DNA from 2 places in the Neobacillus sp. S1115 genome. Region 2 is predicted to be linked to the other one. Evidence: predicted binding sites of a transcription regulator. Region 2 holds the regulator's gene; the other holds the start of a gene.
What was found. Region 2 encodes NrdR, which represses ribonucleotide reductase genes. Its sites were predicted from a motif close to AACACNATATATNGTGTT; they were not measured.

Region 1: ACZ5B7_RS22505 (vitamin B12-dependent ribonucleotide reductase) is a predicted target of NrdR. The motif match lies at 3,112-3,129, and genes of this name have one in related genera.

The regions. Positions count from the first base shown of each region.
Region 1 covers NZ_AP038275.1:4,600,828-4,611,594, reverse strand. Annotated here, with positions in the region: gene gcvPB (aminomethyl-transferring glycine dehydrogenase subunit GcvPB) at 1-1,413, shown strand, start outside; gene ACZ5B7_RS22515 (rhodanese-like domain-containing protein) at 1,550-1,933, opposite strand; gene ACZ5B7_RS22510 (lipoate--protein ligase family protein) at 2,115-2,951, shown strand; gene ACZ5B7_RS22505 (vitamin B12-dependent ribonucleotide reductase) at 3,281-5,836, shown strand; gene copZ (copper chaperone CopZ) at 6,202-6,408, shown strand; gene ACZ5B7_RS22495 (heavy metal translocating P-type ATPase) at 6,449-8,863, shown strand; gene ACZ5B7_RS22490 (response regulator transcription factor) at 8,965-9,675, shown strand; gene ACZ5B7_RS22485 (sensor histidine kinase) at 9,651-10,767, shown strand, end outside.
Region 2 covers NZ_AP038275.1:4,887,370-4,898,136, forward strand. Annotated here, with positions in the region: gene ACZ5B7_RS23930 (putative sporulation protein YtxC) at 1-209, opposite strand, end outside; gene dnaI (primosomal protein DnaI) at 326-1,255, opposite strand; gene ACZ5B7_RS23940 (replication initiation and membrane attachment family protein) at 1,272-2,660, opposite strand; gene nrdR (transcriptional regulator NrdR) at 2,709-3,170, opposite strand; gene ACZ5B7_RS23950 (hypothetical protein) at 3,273-3,671, opposite strand; gene ACZ5B7_RS23955 (glyceraldehyde-3-phosphate dehydrogenase) at 3,773-4,804, opposite strand; gene coaE (dephospho-CoA kinase) at 4,972-5,583, opposite strand; gene ytaF (sporulation membrane protein YtaF) at 5,610-6,245, opposite strand; gene mutM (DNA-formamidopyrimidine glycosylase) at 6,348-7,199, opposite strand; gene polA (DNA polymerase I) at 7,227-9,863, opposite strand; gene pnpS (two-component system histidine kinase PnpS) at 9,868-10,767, opposite strand, start outside.

The sequences.
Region 1 (10,767 bases), 290 kb from region 2:
CGGGTCGGATACAGCCTTCCGGAAATGGATGTTCCTGAAGCAGATGTTGCTGCGCTCCTTCCAGAAGGATATTTAAGGGAAGAGGAGCCTTTGCTCCCTGAAGTTTCTGAACTGGATATCATGCGCCATTATACGTCCCTCTCCAGACGGAATCACGGTGTAGACTCCGGTTTTTATCCATTAGGGTCTTGTACGATGAAATACAATCCTAAGATTAATGAGAATGTTGCCCGCTACAACGGGTTTGCGCATATTCACCCGCTCCAGGATGAAAGTTCCGTTCAAGGTGCGCTCGAGCTTTTATATGACCTTCAGCAGCATTTAAAAGAAATTACCGGTATGGATGAAGTGACCTTACAGCCGGCAGCAGGTGCCCACGGGGAATGGACCGGATTGATGATGATTCGCGCATACCATGAAGCAAATGGCGACCTAAAACGGACCAAAGTTATCATACCTGACTCCGCTCATGGTACAAACCCAGCTTCTGCAACAGTTGCAGGACTTGAGACGGTTACAGTAAAGTCGAATGAAAATGGTCTTGTAGACTTAGAAGACTTAAGAAGAGTGGTGGGAGAAGATACAGCTGCGTTAATGTTGACGAACCCGAATACACTTGGCCTTTTTGAAGAGCATATTGTCGAAATTGCTGAAATCGTCCACGAAGCTGGCGGTAAGGTTTATTACGACGGGGCGAACCTAAACGCAGTTCTATCAAAAGCCCGCCCGGGTGATATGGGCTTTGACGTAGTTCACTTGAATCTTCACAAAACGTTTACTGGCCCGCACGGAGGCGGCGGTCCTGGTTCCGGTCCTGTTGGTGTGAAGTCAGATTTAATTCCGTTCCTGCCAAGACCGGTTATTGCCAAACGAGGCGACGAATATGTCCTAGATTATGATCGTCCGCAATCAATTGGCCGCGTTAAGCCATACTACGGAAACTTTGGCATTAACGTCCGCGCTTATACCTATATTCGGTCTATGGGGCCAGACGGCTTAAAAGCAGTGACTGAATATGCTGTTTTAAATGCTAACTATATGATGAGAAGATTGGCGGAGTATTATGATCTGCCGTTTGACAGACATTGTAAGCATGAGTTTGTATTAAGCGGAAGACGCCAGAAGAAATTGGGCGTCCGCACATTGGATATTGCGAAGCGACTGCTTGATTTCGGCTTCCATCCACCAACCATTTACTTCCCATTAAATGTGGAAGAATGTATCATGATTGAGCCGACAGAAACAGAATCTAAGGAAACGTTAGATTCCTTTATCGACATCATGATCCAAATCGCCAAGGAAGCCGAGGAAAATCCGGAAATCGTCCAGGAGGCTCCGCACACAACCGTGGTAGGCCGCTTAGATGAAACGACAGCTGCGCGTAAGCCGGTCTTACGATATCAGAATGCATAAAAAGATTAACAGGCTCTGGATTGTTCCGGAGCCTGCTTTTTTTGCTTTTATATCAATTCGCCAATAGACTGTTGTGATTTTTCATAAAAATCAATATAAAGGGCCCCAGAAAGGTTCTGGAGCCCATTAATGACGATTATTTTTTAGCTTTCACTTTACCAGACCACTTTTTGAACCCGCCTTGAAGCTGGGTTAGATCCTTGTAGCCTTTTTTGTGTAAAAATTGTGCTGCACGAGCACTGCGCATGCCGCTTTGGCAATATAAATATACAGGCATGTCCGGTCTGATTTCTTTCATGCGCATTCTAATTTGTGACATTGGAATATTACGTGCTCCTAAAATATGTCCGCCTTCAAATTCATTTGGTTCACGAACATCAATCAGCTGAGCCTTTCTGTATCCTGCACGGAATTCCTCTTCTGTTACTGTTTTTACAATCCTTTTTTGATAAAAAAAAGTAAAAACAGAGTAGATGATAACCGCTACGACAATGATTAATAAAACATAAAGTGAATTCAACTTCTATTTGCCCCCTTCAAGCTTGTTGCACTAGTATTTATTATATAAGTCATTTTCTTAAAGATAAAGAAGAATGGACAAAAATCTTCTTAAAAAATTATACCAAAAACATCTCATTTTGAAATTCCCCTTCATTTTGATAGACTAGTAAAAGGAAATTATAAATAAAAGAGGTTTTTCTATGGAAAAAGAAATATGGCGGTTTATCGATTCTGGCAATAGTTCTCCTGCTTTTAACATGGCATTGGATGAAGCCTTGTTAGATTGGCACAGTGAAGGAAAGATTCCACCGGTAATCCGATTTTACGGCTGGAACCCGCCGACGCTGTCCGTTGGTTACTTTCAAAAGGTTGAAAAAGAAATTGATATGGAAGCGGTAAAAACACACAGGCTTGGCTTTGTCAGAAGACCAACTGGAGGCAGAGGGGTTCTCCATGAGCATGAACTGACATACAGCGTCATTGTTTCAGAGGAGCATCCAGCAATGCCCAAAACAGTTACTGAAGCTTATCGTGTTATTTCTGAAGGGATTTTAAAAGGATTTCATCAACTGGGACTAGAAGCATATTTTGCTGTTCCGAAAACAGCAGAGGAACGGGATGCCTTAAAAAATCCTAGGTCCGCGGTTTGCTTTGATGCCCCCAGCTGGTATGAGTTGGTGGTGGAAGGGCGCAAGGTCGCAGGAAGTGCTCAAACACGGCAGAAGGGTGTCATTCTCCAGCATGGCTCGATTCTTTTGGATCTGGATGACGACAAGCTTTTTAGCTTATTCAAATACCCGAATGACCGGGTGAAGGAGCGGATGAAAAAAGCATTCAAGGATAAGGCTGTTGCCATTAATGCGATTAGTCCGCGAAGGATTACTCTCGATGAGGCCAAGGAAGCTTTTTATAAAGGATTCGCAGAAGGTTTAAATATTGAGCTTGAATCCTATCAGTTGACAGATGAAGAGCTTGCCTATGTTAATAAGCTCGCAAAAGAACGGTATGAAAATGATGAGTGGAATTTTAAGAGATGACTTGCTAAAGCGGCTTTGCCGCTTTTTTCCTATTTCATTGGAGGCAACCGGCGAAAATTGTTAAAATTTCTCGTTTTATAGCGAAAATTGCACTATATCTTTTATTTTCTCGTGAATATATTTATTTTAAAGTTTGACAAAATAATTGTTTTTTGCATGACATACAATATATAGGGGTGTCGAAAATATTTTCGGTACTATATATTGATTTTTTGTTGCCATGCTATGTTCAGATATGGTAACTTAAATTTATTAAATCAACTAGATAAGCAAAAGCTTACTAGATTCTTACACAAGATAGAGAATATATAGATAAAGGAGTTGTATTCATGTCTGTAGTTTTTAGACAAGAATTGAATATTGATTTTGGGAGGTTGAATGAGGATATCCGCCTATTTCCACAGGTGCACCCGGTCACCCCAGATATGAAAATAACTCACAAGGGTGTTTCGCGTTTAGTCATGTTAGACCGCTACACCTTCAAAGATACTGAAAAAATCACCCTCACAAATGGCGACTTTGTTGTTCTTACGATTAAAGAAGATCCAAAATTCCCGGCACGCGGCCTAGGATACATTCAGGAAATCGATTGGGAGAAGAAGAAAGCTAAGGTTTTAGTAGAAGAGGAATTTAGAGGTGTCCTCGATGGTGAAGCAGCAGAAACTGGAGTTATTTATAGTTCGCTGGATGTCATTGAGAAGCCGTTAGAGCTTTTCTATGAGCAGATTGCTAAACGTGTTGCGACTGGCATTGCTGCTGTAGAAGAGACGGAAGAGAAGCGCATCGAATGGACAGAAAAGTTCTATCAAGAGCTAGTGAGCTTGAACTTCATTCCTGCCGGCCGTGTGCTTTATGGCGCGGGCTCTGGCACTGAGGTAACTTATTTCAACTGCTATGTAATGCCGTTCGTAGCGGATTCCCGTGAAGGAATCTCCGACCACCGCAAGCAGGTAATGGAAATCATGAGCCGCGGCGGCGGTGTTGGAACCAATGGTTCGACATTACGGCCAAGAAACACTTTGGCAAGAGGTGTAAACGGCAAATCGTCTGGTTCGGTTTCTTGGTTAGATGATATTGCGAAGTTGACTCATTTGGTCGAACAGGGGGGCTCGCGCAGGGGCGCCCAGATGATCATGCTGGCGGACTGGCATCCTGACATCATTGAATTCATTATTTCTAAGATGCAAAATCCTAGAATCCTTAGATTCTTAATTGAAAATACATCTGATGAAACAATCAAAAAGCTTGCTAAAGAAAAGCTGAAATTTAAACCATTCACCCTTCAAGAAGAAGCGATGTACCAAGGAATTGTAAATTATAAGAACATTCCTGGTTATGGTGGTTTCAGCGAATCAATTATTGCAGATGCTGAGGAAAAACTCGCAACTGGCGGTACTTATTCAGTTCATAATCCAGAGTTCCTCACTGGGGCAAATATCTCTGTTTGTTTAACAAAAGAATTTATGGAAGCTGTTGAAAACGATGGTGAATATGAACTTCGTTTCCCTTACGTAGAAAACTACGACCAAGAGGAAATGAAAATCTATAATGAAAAATGGCATGAAGTTGGAGATGTTCGTGAGTGGGAAAGACTGGGTCACAAAGTTCGCGTCTACAAAAAAATTAAGGCAAAAGAACTTTGGAACTTGGTTAACATTTGTGCGACTTACTCTGCAGAACCTGGTATCTTCTTCATTGATAATGCAAATGACATGACAAATGCGAAAGCATATGGTCAGCAGGTAGTAGCAACGAATCCATGTGGTGAGCAGCCACTCGCACCATTTTCCGTCTGTAACCTTGCTGCAGTAAACCTTGCAGAAATGGCGGATAAGGAAACTAAAACAGTAGACTTTGAAAAATTGAGAAATACAGTAGCAGTTGGCGTCCGCATGCAGGATAACGTCATCAATGCTACCCCATACTTCTTAGAAGAAAACAAAAAGCAAGCTCTCGGTGAACGCCGCGTCGGTCTTGGGGTAATGGGTCTGCACGACCTGCTTATCTACTGCGAGACTGAGTACGGTTCGCCTGAAGGAAATAAGCTGGTCGATCAAGTTTTCGAAACAATTGCAACTACAGCCTACAAAGAATCTGTTGAATTGGCGAAAGAAAAGGGAAGCTTCCCATTCTTAACTGGTGAAACACTTGAGGAAACAAGCCGCTTACGCCAAGCTTTTATTAATACTGGATTTATGAAGAAAATGCCTGAAGGAATCCGTGAATCTATTGTGGAAAACGGAATAAGGAATTCACATTTGCTAACTGTTGCTCCAACGGGTTCCACTGGTACCATGGTTGGCGTTTCAACTGGATTAGAGCCTTATTTCTCATTCTCATATTTCCGCAGCGGACGCCTTGGTAAATTTATCGAAGTAAAAGCAGACATCGTTCAAGAGTATTTAGACCGTAACCCAGAAGCAGATTCAAATAACCTGCCAAACTGGTTCGTCACTGCGATGAATCTTGCTCCTGAAGCACACGCGGATGTCCAATGTGTCATTCAGCGCTGGATTGACAGTTCCATCAGTAAAACAGTTAATGCACCAAAAGGATACAGCGTTGAGCAGGTTGAAAAGGTATACGAGCGTTTATACCGTGGCGGTGCAAAAGGCGGTACTGTCTATGTAGACGGATCACGCGATTCTCAGGTTTTAACGTTGAAAGCTGAAGAAAACACAAATGAACAATTATCTATCTTTGAAAAAGAAGAAAAGCAGCATGTAGTCTTAGTTGAAACCATCACTGACCTTCGTTCAACGGATGTAACGATTGGTTCTGAAGTCGGCAACACATGCCCGGTATGCCGCAAAGGAAAAGTTAAAGAAATTGGCGGCTGTAATACATGTACTAACTGTGGCGCACAATTAAAGTGTGGACTTTAATAGTTAAAAAGGGATGGAGAGTGATTTCTCCATTCTTTTTTATTTGAATAATATTATATCGACATAACTTTGTGATCGAATTGTAATTTCCTTTTTGTTAAAAGTAAAATATTCCTATATTTTCACCCCAACTAACGCCATCTTCAAACGAAAAAGGCAAATTAAATTTGACCGTTTCATGACACATAAAAAACTACATACGGTCTTTATATTGTTTTGCTAGATTAAAAACATAAACAAGCTACAGCAGCATATGAGGACATTTTGTGAAACCCAGACAAAACACTTTACATAGGGTAGGGGGGTATAGTAACATGAAATTAGAAATCAAAAATAACAAATACATTTTTGAAAGGATGATTAACATGGAAAAAGTAACATTAAACGTAAAAGGAATGTCTTGTGGACATTGTGTAAAGGCGGTTGAAGGAAGTGTTGGGACCCTGGATGGTGTCACTGCCGTTAAGGTGAATTTAGACGCAGCAACGGTTGATGTCGAGTTCAACCCGCAAACCGTCAGCCTCGATCAAATCAAAGAAACAATCGATGATCAAGGCTATGATGTAGTTTAAAAAGACAATTTCAACTCACTATATGAGGAGTTGACTTACTATGAGTCAAACTATAAAAGAAACAAGCCTGCAAATTTCCGGTATGACCTGTGCAGCCTGTGCGGCCAGAATTGAAAAGGGTCTGAAAAAACTAACCGGAGTAGAAACAGCAACTGTCAATCTTGCATTAGAAAAATCGGCAATTAAGTACGATCCTTCCCAGATAAAACTGGAAGAAATCGAACAGAAGATTAAAGATTTAGGCTATGATGTCGTAACCGAAAAAGTGGAATTTGATATTACAGGAATGACTTGTGCAGCCTGCTCGGCACGGATTGAAAAGGGCTTAAATAAGCTAGAGGGCATCACAAAGGCAAACGTTAACCTGGCACTTGAAAAAGCAACTGTAGAATACAACGGTTCCGCCCTGACAACTGCAGACATCATAAAAAAGGTTGAAAATCTTGGCTACGGGGCAAGACTCAAAGAGGAAACAAAAGATCAAGTAGACCATCGCCAAAAGGAAATCGAAAAGCAATCAAAAAAATTTATCTTCTCGGCAATTTTGTCTTTTCCGCTTTTATGGGCAATGGCAGGGCATTTTTCGTTTACATCTTTTATTTGGGTACCGGATATGTTCATGAATCCATGGTTTCAACTGCTCCTCGCTACACCGGTTCAATTCTTAATTGGCGGCCAGTTTTACATCGGTGCCTATAAAGCCTTAAAAAATAAAAGTGCCAACATGGATGTACTTGTTGCATTGGGAACATCGGCCGCTTATTTTTACAGTTTATATTTGTCAATCACCACGATTGGCGAAGGTGTTCATATGGTGGAACTCTATTATGAGACCAGTGCTGTTTTAATCACCTTAATCATATTAGGCAAGCTTTTTGAAGCAAGAGCAAAGGGACGATCCTCAGAGGCAATCAAAAAATTGATGGGGCTCCAAGCCAAAACGGCTACTGTAAACCGCGATGGCCGCGAAATGGAAATCCCGATTGAAGAAGTCATTGTCGGCGATATCCTTTACATCAGACCAGGCGAAAAAATTCCTGTTGACGGCAGAATTGTAGAGGGCCAATCTGCTATCGATGAGTCAATGCTGACCGGTGAAAGTGTTCCGGTTGATAAAAAAATTGGCGATGAAGTCATCGGAGCCACGCTGAACAAAAATGGTTTTCTAAAAGTTGAAGCAACAAAGGTTGGCCGGGATACCGCTTTAGCACAAATTATTAAAGTGGTTGAAGAGGCGCAGGGCTCCAAAGCCCCTATCCAACGGCTTGCCGACAAAATATCCGGAGTTTTTGTTCCAGTTGTCGTGACCATTGCTGTAATAACCTTTATTATCTGGTATTTGTGGGTAGAACCCGGTAATTTCGCTGAAAGCTTAGAAAAAATGATTGCTGTATTAGTGATTGCCTGTCCGTGTGCTTTAGGATTGGCGACACCTACCTCCATCATGGCCGGTTCCGGTCGTTCCGCTGAATATGGAATTCTTTTTAAAGGCGGCGAACATTTGGAAATGACCCACCGCATCACAACGGTGGTTTTGGATAAAACGGGTACAGTAACAAATGGGACACCGGTGTTAACTGATGTCCGCCACACCAATTCAATTACTGAGGAAGAATTTTTAAGCTTGGTTGGTTCGGCTGAAAAACAATCAGAACATCCGCTTGCCCAGGCCATTGTGCAGGGAATTAAAGACAAGGGTGTATTATTAAAGGAGCCAACTGATTTTGAAGCCATCCCCGGTTTTGGAATAAAAGCGTCACTGGAAGGAAAGCAATTAATAATTGGTACAAGAAAGCTTATGACAAAATTTAATGTGGAAATAGAAGCTGTACTTCCTCAAATGGAGGAACTCGAAAGAGCCGGGAAAACTGCAATGTTAGCAGCTATCGACGGGCAATATGCAGGGATTGTGGCGGTCGCTGATACAATTAAAGCAACCTCCAAAACAGCCATCAGCCGCCTCAAAAAGATGGGTCTTGAGGTTATCATGATTACTGGTGATAATCAGCAGACAGCAAAGGCCATAGCAGGCCAAGCAGGAATTGACACCGTCATCGCGGAGGTTTTGCCTGAAGGAAAAGCAGCAGAAATTAAAAAGCTGCAAGCGGAAGGCAAGAAAGTGGCAATGGTCGGGGACGGCATTAATGATGCACCTGCTCTCGCCGTGGCAGATATTGGAATGGCGATTGGGACAGGCACCGATGTCGCCATGGAAGCGGCTGATATCACGCTCATTCGCGGTGACTTAAACAGCATTGCAGATGCTATCTTCATGAGCAAAAAAACAATCACAAACATAAAGCAGAACTTATTCTGGGCGATGGCCTACAATTCCTTGGGCATTCCGATTGCAGCCCTTGGGTTCCTAGCTCCTTGGCTAGCTGGGGCAGCAATGGCGTTCAGTTCGGTTTCTGTTGTCCTGAACGCACTTAGATTACAAAAAGTTAAACTATAAATTTTTAAAAGGCTGACACACAATTGTCAGCCTTTTCCTGCGTTTTCACCATTGCCAGCAAGTATACTTTACTTATCAAAACAGCAATCAGGTGATTTCAAATGAACCAAATTTTATTGATTGAGGATGAACGAAGCGTATCAGATGTAATTAAAGCTTATTTAGAGAAGAACGGCTACAAAGTCTACTGGGCTGGCAATGGATCAAAAGGATTGGAAATCTTTAAATCAGCGAATATAGACCTTGTTATTCTCGACCTGATGCTCCCCGATATGGCTGGAGAGGATGTTTGCAAAAAGATGAGGGAAACATCAGATGTCCATATTTTTATGCTGACAGCAAAAGGTTCTCTAAATGACCGTGTTGAAGGATTAAATATTGGCGCCGATGAATATCTCGTTAAACCCTTCAGTCCAAGGGAATTGACAGCAAGGGTCAATGCTCTTTTCCGCAGATTAAACGGTACAAACTCATCAGTCTGGATGATTTTTGATGATGGGAACTTATCCATTCATTTTGAAAAAAGGCTGGTTACCGTGAGGGGAGAAGAAATCCCGTTCACACCGAATGAATTTGATATTCTCTGGGCATTAGCGGCTTGTAAGGGCAAGGTATTATCAAGAGAGCAGCTAATTGGGAAGGTATATGGTGAAAATTTTGATGGCTTTGATCGGACTATTGATGTCCATATCAAAAATATCCGCAAGAAAATTGAAATGGATACGAGAAACCCAAAATATATTATCACGGTCCTAAAAGCAGGCTATAAATTTGGCGGTGAGCTAAAATGCATTCCATTAGCCGCAGATTAAGTTTATTTTTTATTGCATGCACCATTGCCTCTATCCTGCTTGTGACATTGACTGTAAATCTTACAGTTACCAATAAATTTAATCAATACATGATGGACATTCAAAACAAGAGGTACGAAAGAATTATTGCCTATTTTGAAGATGCCTATAAAAAAGATGGCAGATTAACAGAAAACACCGGAATTGAACTCATGCATGAGGCCTATATGGGCAATTATTGCATTACGTTAAGGGACCAGCATGAGCAAACGATTTGGGGAATGGACCCGAAGGAAGTCAAAAACCAATTAAACATGGGGACAATGCCAGTCCAGCAAAAAGGAGTCTATACCACAAAGACATTTAAGCTTAATGAGGAAGATAAAGTAGTTGGCTATGTGGATATCGGCCAGTATTCTTCTGTCCTCCTAACGGAGGAAGATCAAAACTTTAAATCGTCCATAAATAAAAGCATAATTGCCAGCGGACTGTTGACCCTCCTCATCATAACTGGTTTAAGTCTCTATTTTTCGAAGCAATTTTCGAGTCCTATTAAGGAAGTGGCCAAGCTTTCTGTTGACTTGTCCAAGGGGAATTTTAACAGTAAATCCGTTGTGAAAAGCAACATTCACGAGCTAGAGGACTTGCGAAAAAGTGTAAACATATTGGCTGGTAAATTACAGTTTCAGGATATGCTCAGACAGAGATTAATCTCAGATATTTCACATGAAATAAGGACACCGTTAAATGTCCTGCAAAACAATCTAGAAGCCATGATTGACGGGGTATATCCAGTTACGCAAGAAAAGCTTCATTATCTAAATGAGGAGGTAATCAGGTTTGGCAGGCTGATTAACAACTTAAATGTCTTAAAGGAATTTGAGTATGAAAGCACCAAGCTGAGTTATGAAATCATCGAACTTGAACAATTGCTTCTGGAGCTTTGTCGTGATTTTCATGCACCTTCTGAAAAGAAAAAACTTAAAATCGATCTCGCCATCCAACCGGATAAAAAGTTTTCAATTACCGGAGACAAAGATAAAATCAAGCAGGTATTTGTTAACCTGCTGGCAAATGCCATTAAATTCACTACTGCAGGCGGCAGGATTCTTG
Region 2 (10,767 bases):
TCGCGTTTAATACATGTAATAAACTCATAAAAAGCGTCTTTAACCTTGGCAAATAAATGGTCAGAACAAGAGCCATCCATTATTTTCACTATATGTCGATCTTCAAAAAGAAGAATATTTTCATAATCAAGAAGATTATTTAATACTTTTTGCAAATGATTATAAAAACGGATTGCATCCATCTTATTTTGGAAGATGATTTCTGCCAACCAAATCCCCCCTAAAAACCGAATCTCTGTTTTAATATATATGGGGGACTTGGCCAAAATAGAAGTTTTAAAAGTGCAAAAAAGGACTCCGGCGAATACCGGAATCCCTTGTAACATTAATTTCTGCGGTTGGAACCGCCCACCATTACGGGTTCGCTCAAAGAACGAATTCGCTCCATTATGCGGCGGGCCTTCATTTTTTCCTCTTCGCCGCGTTGGCTGTAGGTTAAATGGTGCTCGAGCCCTTGAAAATCAAAATTAGAAGTAAAGAAGGTCGGCAGGCTCTCAAGCATGCGAAATTGCAGGATTGGTCCAAGAACTTCATCGCGCGTCCAGCTGGACATCGCTTCAGCACCAATATCATCAAGCATTAAAATCGGCTCTTTTTTTAACGCATCGATTTTTTCGTTTAAAGTCGAATCGGCGATGGAGCTTTTCATCTCCCGCAGCAACTCCGGAACATAGACAACCATCGAAGAAATCTGCTTTTTGGCAAGTTTATTGGCAATGGCACCTAATAAATAGGACTTTCCAACACCAAACTTCCCGTAAAAATAAAGTCCCTTCACCGGCTTGCCCTGCTCATATTTCAGTAAAAAAGCGGCAGCTTTCTGAACGGCATCGATCCGTTCCTCATCATGTTCAAGTTCCTCGAACGAGGCATTCAGGATATCCTTTGGCACATGTAAACTTTTAATGAGTTTCTCATTTTTCCTCTTCTCATCTTCCATAATTTTTCGCGGACAGCGGTCATACCGCAAATCGATGGAACTCCTCGTTAAAATTAATTCAGGATGATACCCCTTCATCATGTTGGTACATGCCTCAAGACTTTCACACTTGTGACAGTACCTGCTTTGCTGCGTATATTCATAAAGCTTCATCAGGCTTTTCTCAATAATCTCCTCCGTGAGGTCCTGCTGATGCTTCCTTAAAAAATCCCTGACATCAGGATTGGCCAATGTGTCCTCACGCATTTGCGCAAATCGTTTTTGAAAATTCTCATGTGAGGCTAACCGTTTTAGAGTTTTGTTGATCTTTTCCATAATTCACCTCCAGCATCTAGTCATCAAATGCCTTAAGCATTTCTTCTATTTCACGTTTTTTTGCTTCTAAATCTTTGGTCGTTTCCTTGTGCGGCTCAGCCTTTTTGGATGGATCTTCGTCAAACCATTCTGGAAGAAACTCCGTCCGGATTGGCTTTTGCTTTGATGTTTTTCCGGTAGCCTGTTTATTTTTGGCCGTTTTTTGAGATTCCTTCTTGGCTTGCTCCATCGCTTCTTTGACCGTCTTTATTTGCAGCCTTGCCCAGTTGCTGGCAATTGTCCCGGTGTACCCCTTTGTCAGCTTCATATCGGTCTTTAGCATCACAAAATGCATCAGCACATTTAAAACACCTGGAAGAAGCTTTTGATTGAACATGATCTCTTCAATCAGCTCAATTTCCGATTTTGATGGTTCTGCCCCTCCCGACAGGTCTTTTAAAAACTGTAAAGGGGACGTTGTTTCCAAATAATGAATGAGCTTCTCTTCCTTTGTTTTTGGCTCTTCCGTTTGAACCCGATGGGCAGCCGGCTGGGTACGTTCGATGAGTGTCGGCAGCTGGTCATAGTTCACAAATTGATACCAATCACGCGCAGCTTTTCGCAACTCTTCCAAATCAATTTCATTTGCCTCATTAACAGCACTGAGAATAATATTTTTCATTTGAATAGCATCGATATTATAAAGAAATGCGAGTTTACTAATAACCTCTTTTACCTTATGGTTTAAAGCTTTGTTCGGGACAAGCGATTCATTTAAACCGGCGATAAGCAGATCAAAATCAAACGTACCGATATCAATTTGCACACCACTTGAATCGTGACGCCCTATAAAGTGCTGGTCTGTATCGGCAGCAAGATCCTCAGAGTTATCCTGCATATATTGGATAGTACCGGGTGTTGCTGACATAAACACTTCCTGAAACGCCTTAGTGGTTTCCTGATATCCTGTACCTTTTGGGATTTGCTGTTCCGAGAAAAAGCGTTTTAAACGGGAAAAATGATTTTTTCCAATTTTACGATAAAGATAAATGTTAAGCATACCATCCAAAAAAAACTGGTCCGGGCTTAACGGAGGGTGGAGTTCATAAATAAAGGAACGCACCTCATCCTCCGTTTTAACATAAGTCTTCACCAAGCCGATTCCTTCAAGTTTTAGGCGTGCTTCATAGATTTCATTTAGATTCCGACCTAGTAGATTCATTAATAAATGGTGTGTGGAGGATTCCGACCATAATCGATTTTCTTCCAGTTCAGCCCAGAGTGTCATATACAAGCTAAAGCAAGTTGACCCAATTAAAGGCTGGTATAAAAATGTCAGCACTTTTCGGTCATACTCATGCAGCAGTCCATTAGCGGTAACAATATAACGATCGATTGGAAGTATTTCCTGCCAATGCTGCGCCATTTTCATTCAAACCTTTCCTATTAGCTAAAAAAGAGCCGAAACAGCTCTTTATAATTTCTCTTTGTTCATTAATTCTTTTAATTCTTCGATAAAAACATTGATATCTTTAAATTGGCGGTAAACTGATGCAAAGCGGACATATGCAACCTCATCTACTTTTGATAGCCTGTCCATCACCATTTCGCCAATCTCATCACTTTTAATTTCGGAAACACCCTGACTTCGAAGAGCTTTCTCTACACCATGTGTAATGTCCTCTAATTCCTTTAAAGCAACAGGGCGCTTTTCACATGCCTTAATAAGCCCGCGCAGGATTTTATCGCGGCTGAATTCTTCCCTCATTCCTTCCTTTTTGACGACAATTAAAGGAATCTCTTCGATTTTCTCAAATGTAGTAAAACGGTACCCGCATTCTTCGCATTCTCGTCTTCTTCGTGTTGCACGTCCCTCATCCACGGGCCGGGAATCAAGTACGCGTGTGCCATAATTCTGACATGAAGGGCATTTCATCTCCTAAACCAACTCCAAATCTAATAGGTAAATCCGAACATTTTCCGCAGCAATTCTTACTATTATCTTATAAAAAAGAACACCTTTTCACAAGTAAAAGTATTAATAGTTTTTTCCTGTTCCAGTATTGGTATGTATTTGGCTAATTCGCTTATAGTAGGCGACAATACGTTTTTTTAATTCCGGATAGGTCCCAAGCATTGCGAACTTTTCGGATGAAATAGTAAAATCCACAGCTGTTTCCATCGGTTTAACAGAGACAATTGTTGCAATAAGAAAACATGGAAAGGGCTTCTGGATATCAACAGCAATCTCGCCGTGCTCCTTAGAAACCGTTGTAACATGGCAATCAGCATCTTCTTTAAAAATTTGTTCTACTGAATCGAAAACTTGATTGAATGTCCCTTTATAATAATGAGTTTTTAAAGAATCATCAGTTTGTTTATCTGTTGTTTCAATTTGTCTTTTAAAACGGGTAAAGAGCCCCAATAAAATCGCCATTAGCGTTCCTCCTTATAAACCTTTGTTTCTAGTGTATATCAATATCCCGAAAATATAAAAAGAGGCGCCTGTAAAGCAACCTCTTTTTAATCTTATCTTATTTAGCTAACCTTTACCTGCGACATTTTAGCCATTTCTTCGGCGACAAGTAAACTTAAGTCGACTACACGTGTAGAATAGCCCCACTCATTATCATACCAAGCCAACACTTTTACTTTTCTTGTCCCCATTACCATCGTGGAAAGTCCATCGATAATGGCGGAATGTTCATTCGTATTAAAATCGACTGAAACTAATGGTTCCATCGTAAAGTCTAAAATTCCTTTTAACGGACCTCCGGCAGCTTCTCTAAACGCCTTGTTAACATCATCCACCGTTACATCTTGCTTAAGGTCTACAACTAAATCAACAAGGGAAACATTTGGCGTTGGAACGCGCAGTGACATACCATGTAGTTTGCCCTTCAATTGCGGCAGAACAAGGGATAGTGCTTTCGCTGCACCTGTCGTAGTCGGAATGATAGATTGTCCGCACGCACGAGCCCGTCGTAAATCCTTGTGTGGATTATCGATATTTTTTTGATCATTTGTGTAAGCATGAACAGTGGTCATTAATCCGCATTCAATTCCAAATTTATCATCTAAAACCTTTGCAACTGGTGCAAGGCAGTTTGTTGTACAAGATGCATTAGAAATCACTTCATGGTGTTCAATATCGAGCATTTCTTCATTTACACCCATAACAATCGTAACGTCTTCATTCTTACCAGGTGCAGTAAGGATTACCTTCTTTGCTCCCGCTTCTAAATGCAGCGCAGCCTTTTCCCTAGCGTTAAACTTTCCAGTTGCTTCAATGACAATATCAATTCCCAATTCTCTCCATGGAAGTTCTTCTGGATTACGATTACTTAAAAGCTTGACTCTTTTTCCATTTACAAGCAGTTCATTATCTAAAGGGATGACTTCTCCCTGGAATGTTCCGTGATTGGTATCATATTTAATTAAATGTGCTAACGTTTCAGCAGGATAGCTTGCGTTGATTGCGACAACATCCAGCTTTTTCTCAAGGATTGCTTGTCTAAAAACCATCCTTCCAATTCTTCCAAACCCGTTAATGGCAATTCTTGCTCTCATTTTACGGCCCCTTCCGCATTAATGTTATACTTTTATCTCCATCTGATGGTATTAGTATAACACATTTAGTTTTATTTGTGATGAATAAAAAGCGTATTTTTTAAAAGTTTTATAATTCAGATAACTCCACATAAAAAAAGAAGGGGTGAATGCCCCCCTTCCATAGGTTATTGATATGTTTTTTGAATTCCCCATCCGGCTAATATTTCAATGAGCTGCTTTTTTGTTTCTTCTATTGATCCATTATTATCAATCACGGCATTGGCCAGTTTTACTTTTTCAGCAAGCGGCATTTGCGAGTTGACCCTGGCCTGTGCATCCGCTTCTGATAGTTGGTTTCTCTGCATCAGCCGATTCAACTGCGTTTCTCTGTCTACATAAACAAGGATGGTTTTTTCAACCATGAAGGTCAGCTTGCTTTCAAATAACAAAGGAATATCAAGAATAATTACTTCTTCTTGATTCTCCGAAGCCTTTTGAATCTTCTCCATCATTCTTTTTCTAACTTCAGGATGAACAATTTGATTCAAAAGCTGCCTTTTTTCTTCTTGGTAAAAAATAATCGCGCCGAGTTTTTGTCTGTCTATTTCCCCATTTTCTAATAAGATGTCCTGACCAAATTCGGCAATGATTTTCAGGTAGGCAGGTTCTCCTTTGTCTACCGCCAGACGCGCTTCGACATCTGCATCAACAACTGTTATATTCATTTCTTTTAACATATTAGATACTGTGCTTTTTCCACTGGCGATTCCGCCTGTTAAACCGATAACAAGTGACATACTCCTGCCCTTTCCCTTTCCTATTGTTATATCTTCCATATTCCTATGATGATTAATAAGATTCCCGGTATAAACGTAAACTTTTGAACCCAGTCAAAACGGTAAAAAAAGGACCCGAATTTAATTCCCAATAACACAAATAATGAACTCATAACCGCAACAGTCAAGGCTAAATAAATGGGAGGGAATCCAAGCATTGCTGCTCCAATTCCTGCACCAAAGGCATCCAGTGAGAGAGCGAAGCCTAACATTAATGCCTCGATTCCGGTGATCGTCCCGGATTTGTCAAAATCCGCCGACATCGGTTTTCTTAAGATATTGATTGCCAGCCCCAATGACCGAATTTCAAAGTTTACAATTGTTTTTTCATGTTCAATCGGTTCTTTTTCTTTCTCAGGGCGGAAAAACTGGTATAACACCCATGCTCCAAGCCCGATTAAAATAAATCCTCCAAGTCTTGCTGTAATACTCGGTGATAATACTTTTTCAAGTCCATGTCCAATTGATACCGCAATCATCAATGAGATGGCTGAGCAGCATGCAATGATGAGAATGGACTTAAACGGCATAACCATTTTTCTTAATCCATACGTAAACCCTACGCTAAAGCTGTCAAGACTGAGAGCAAGAGCGAGTATGAGAAGTGAGAACAACTGAACCATGATGTGTCTAGGACTCCTTCCTGCAAAATACTACGATAGTATATGGCAGGAGCCTATCCAGTGTTAACTGAAAAGCCGAAGCGCCTTGACCAGGAGCTGTAGCTAGACACTCCTCGAAGTTTTATGTTTAAGCCTTTGACATTTCGGGCAATAATGGGTGCCCCTTCCCCCTACGGTCGTTTTTTCAAGGGGCGTTCCGCATTTCTTACAAGGTTCCCCTTTGCGGCCATAGGCATATAACTCTAGTTGAAACATGCCAATTTCCCCTTGAGAATTCACATAGGAGCGAATCGTGCTGCCGCCTTTTTCGACTGCTTCACTTAAAGTTTCAACAATTTCCTTATGCAGCAACTCAATTTCTTTTTTCTTCAGTGATCCCGCCAGCCTTTCGGGGTGGATACCTGAACGAAATAACGCTTCATCAACATATATATTTCCAAGACCAACAAATAGGTTTTGGTCCAATAAAGCCGTTTTAATTTTTCGATTCGTTTTTTTAAGCATTTTCCCTAAGTACTCTTTGGTAAAGTCTTCTGAAAAAGGTTCAGGACCAAGCTGGATAAGGGGAGGCTTAGTAAATTCTTCACCCTTTTTGTATAGATGCATGGTTCCAAATTTCCGGACATCCCGATAGCGCAGTTCAGTCCCATCTGTAAAGTGAAAAATCACATGGGTGTGCTTATCGAATGGCTCTTCCTTCGGGTATAATCCGTATCTGCCCTCCATACGTAAATGGGAAACTAAGGCGAAATTCTCTGTATAAAGAATTAGAAATTTCCCTCTTCTTCCGATTGCAGCAAAAGTCTCACCTATTAAAGCATCGATGAATTGTTCCGCTTCAGCAGGATTTTTAATGATTTTCGGCCAATACACGGTTACATCTTCGATGGTTTTATGAAGAACAAGCTTTTCCAGCGTTCTCCTGACTGTTTCTACTTCTGGAAGCTCTGGCATATAATGCAGCCCCCTTTGCTGGTTTATTTACTTTGCATCAAACCATGTTGATCCGTAAGCATAATCTACTTTTAACGGGACGGATAGCTCAATCGCATTTTCCATCACTAACGGCACTAATTGTTTAAGTATTTCCAATTCCTCCTCAGGAGCTTCAAAAATCAATTCGTCATGTACCTGCAAAAGTAATCGTGATTTCAACCCTTTATCTTTTAATGCCTCATCCATATCAATCATCGCTTTTTTTATGATATCAGCGGCACTCCCCTGAATGGGCGTATTCATTGCCGTTCTTTCGGCAAAGCTTCTTAAGTTAAAATTTCGGGCCGTTATTTCCGGAAGGTATCTTCTCCTATGGAGCAATGTAGAGACATATCCTTTCTGCTTCGCTGAATGGACGATTGTCTCCATATATTCCTTTACACGCGGATAACTGTTCAAATAACGCTCGATGAACTGCCCTGCTTCCTTCCTCGTAATGCCGAGCGACTGGGAGAGTCCATAATCGCTGATTCCATAAACGATCCCGAAGTTTACAGCCTTTGCCTGCCGTCTCATATTGGAGGTAACTTGGTCTGCATCAACATGGAATACCTCCATGGCTGTGCGTGTATGAATATCCATATCCTCTTTAAAAGCTTGGATTAGCTTTTCATCACCGGAAATATGTGCAAGAACCCGCAGCTCAATTTGTGAATAGTCCGCTGCAAAAATCAACCAGTCTTTCTCGGACGGAACGAAGGCCTGACGGATTCTTCTTCCTTCCTCGAGACGGATCGGGATATTTTGCAGGTTGGGATCAATGGAGCTTAACCTCCCTGTAGCCGTTAAGGTTTGCTGGAATCTTGTATGAACCTTATCTGTCTCTGGTTCGATTACCTTTAGCAATCCTTCTATATAAGTGGATTGCAGCTTGCCTAATTGACGGTAAAGAAGAATATGTTCAATAATCTCATGTTCACCAGCCAGCTTTTCTAAAACATCGGCCGAGGTCGAATACCCGGTTTTCGTTTTCTTAAAAGAAGGGAGCTGCAATTTTTCAAATAAAATGACGCCTAATTGTTTCGGAGAATTAATATTAAATTTTTCACCGGCTAATTCACAGATTTTCTCCTCGATTTCAATAAGCCGTTCGTTAAGCTCACGACCCATTGACTCCAGGCGCTCCCGCTCCACCTTAATGCCGCATGATTCCATATCAGCTAAGATGAGTGATAACGGCATTTCAAGTTCCGTAAATAAACTATATTGTTCATTTTTCTTTAGGTCATCTTCTAATTTGTCTTTTAATTCGGCCATAGCCATCCCCTTGCGGACTAGGTGCTCGGCAAGCCGGTCTGTTTCAGGAATCCTTTGTTTAGCCCCTTTTCCATAAAACGATTCATCAGATTGAATATTACGAATGCCATACTTACCCGCAATTGCCGCTAAATCCTCACCCGTTTCTGATGGATTCAAAATATAAGAAGCCATTAAAATATCAAAATCCGCCCCTTTTAAATGAATTCCCTGTCTTCTTAAGGAAACTTCGGTGCGTTTTGCGTCATATACCGTTTTCTTCTTCCCTTCATCCTCAGCCCAGTTCTTAAACGATTCCGAATTTAGCGCTTGTTCCGTCGGGAGAAAGAAATGTCCATTGTCGTTAACGATCGAAAATCCGATGATTTCCGCTTGATGATAGTTATCTTCTAGCATTTCCACATAAAAATAATTGGTATTTGCAAATAAATCGCCGCTAATTTCGGATGGAATTATGTATTCAACCTCTTCAAGCTCTTGTATCACATCTACTGCCGAATCTTCACCAAGTTTATCCAATAACGATGAAAATCCTAATTCCTTAAACAAGCCTATTAATTTTTCTCTCGTAAACCCATCATATGAGATATCCTCTAAGTCTACCTCCACCGGCGCATGTCTTTCAATCGTTGCAAGCTGCTTACTCATTGCCGCCTGCTCTTTAAACTCTGTAAGCTTTTCCTTCAGCTTGTTCCCGCTAACCTTGTCAATTGATTCTAATAATTGTTCAAGAGTGGAAAATTCCTTCAGCAGCTTGATGGCAGTTTTTTCACCTACTCCTGGTACACCAGGGATATTATCGGATGAGTCCCCCATCAGACCTTTCATATCAATAATTTGGTCAGGGATTAAGCCATACTTTTCCTGAACATGCTCCGGCGTGTACACCTCTATATCTGTAATCCCTTTACGGGTAATCCCCACGGTAGTATGCGGTGAAGCAAGCTGTGTTAAATCCTTGTCGCCGGAAATAACCTTTACTTCAAATCCGTCTTTTTCAGCTGTTAACGAAAGCGTCCCAATAATATCGTCCGCTTCGTAATTCTCCAATTCATATCTTGAGATTCCGTAAGCATCTAATAACTCCCTAATAAACGGAAATTGCTCTGATAATTCCGGTGGTGTCTTCTGTCTGCCGCCTTTGTATTCTTCAAAGGTTTTGTGGCGGAAGGTTGTTTTGCCGGCATCAAAAGCAACCAAAATATGGGTTGGCTTCTCTTCCTCCAAAATCTTCATCAGCATCATTGTAAAGCCGTAGACCGCATTAGTATGAATACCTTTATCATTGTTCAAAAGCGGCAATGCAAAAAAGGCCCGGTATGCAATACTATTTCCATCAATCAGTACAAGCTTTTTGTGTTCCATTCAATCACCTTCCTAAAAAATAGTTCACGTTCTTCGGCAGTTCGATTATAAACTCGCTGCCGCTTCCTAAATCACTTTTCACTTTGATATTTCCATGGTGTGCCTCAATCAAATGTTTCACGATGGCCAAACCAAGGCCTGTCCCGCCTGAATTTCGATCTCTGGCCCGGTCGACCCGGTAAAAACGTTCAAAAATCCGGGGAATTTCATCCTTCTTTATCCCTACACCGGAGTCCTTAACATGAACACGGACAACTTCGTCCTCTTCAACGAGTAATACCTTTACCACTCCTTCTGAAGGTGTGTAGGTAATGGCGTTCCCTATAAGATTAATAAAAACTTGCTTTAATCGGTCAATATCACCTTTAAGGCTGGCACTTTTTTGCTCACTGACAAGCTCAAGCTGAATGTTTTTCGCTTGTGCTTTACCGGCTAATAGAGTAATGACGTCCTCTAGCAGCTCAAATAAATCCAATTCATTAATGTTTAACAGGAAGTTATGCTGCTCAATCTTTGAAAGTTCTAGCAGGTCATGGATTAGGGATTGTAGCCGATCGCTTTCTTTTAAAATAATAGAAAGAAATGATTCCAATGTCTCTTTGTCATTCATTGCCCCATCCAGAAGAGTTTCTGAAAAACCTTTAATTGATGTGACTGGTGTTTTTAGTTCGTGCGAAACGTTGGCGACAAAGTCTTTTCGCATTTGTTCGAGCTTTTTCATTTCCGTAATGTCATGAAAAACGAGTAAAATTCCTTTCCAGACATTGTTTTTCCCAATGATTGGAACACCGTATACATCAAAATATCTTCTTTCAATTTGTAATGGGATAAGCAGCTGCTTTCTTGCTTTTTGTTCTGTCCGGAAAACCTCTGCTATGATCTGGCATAGTTCTTTTTCCTGAAG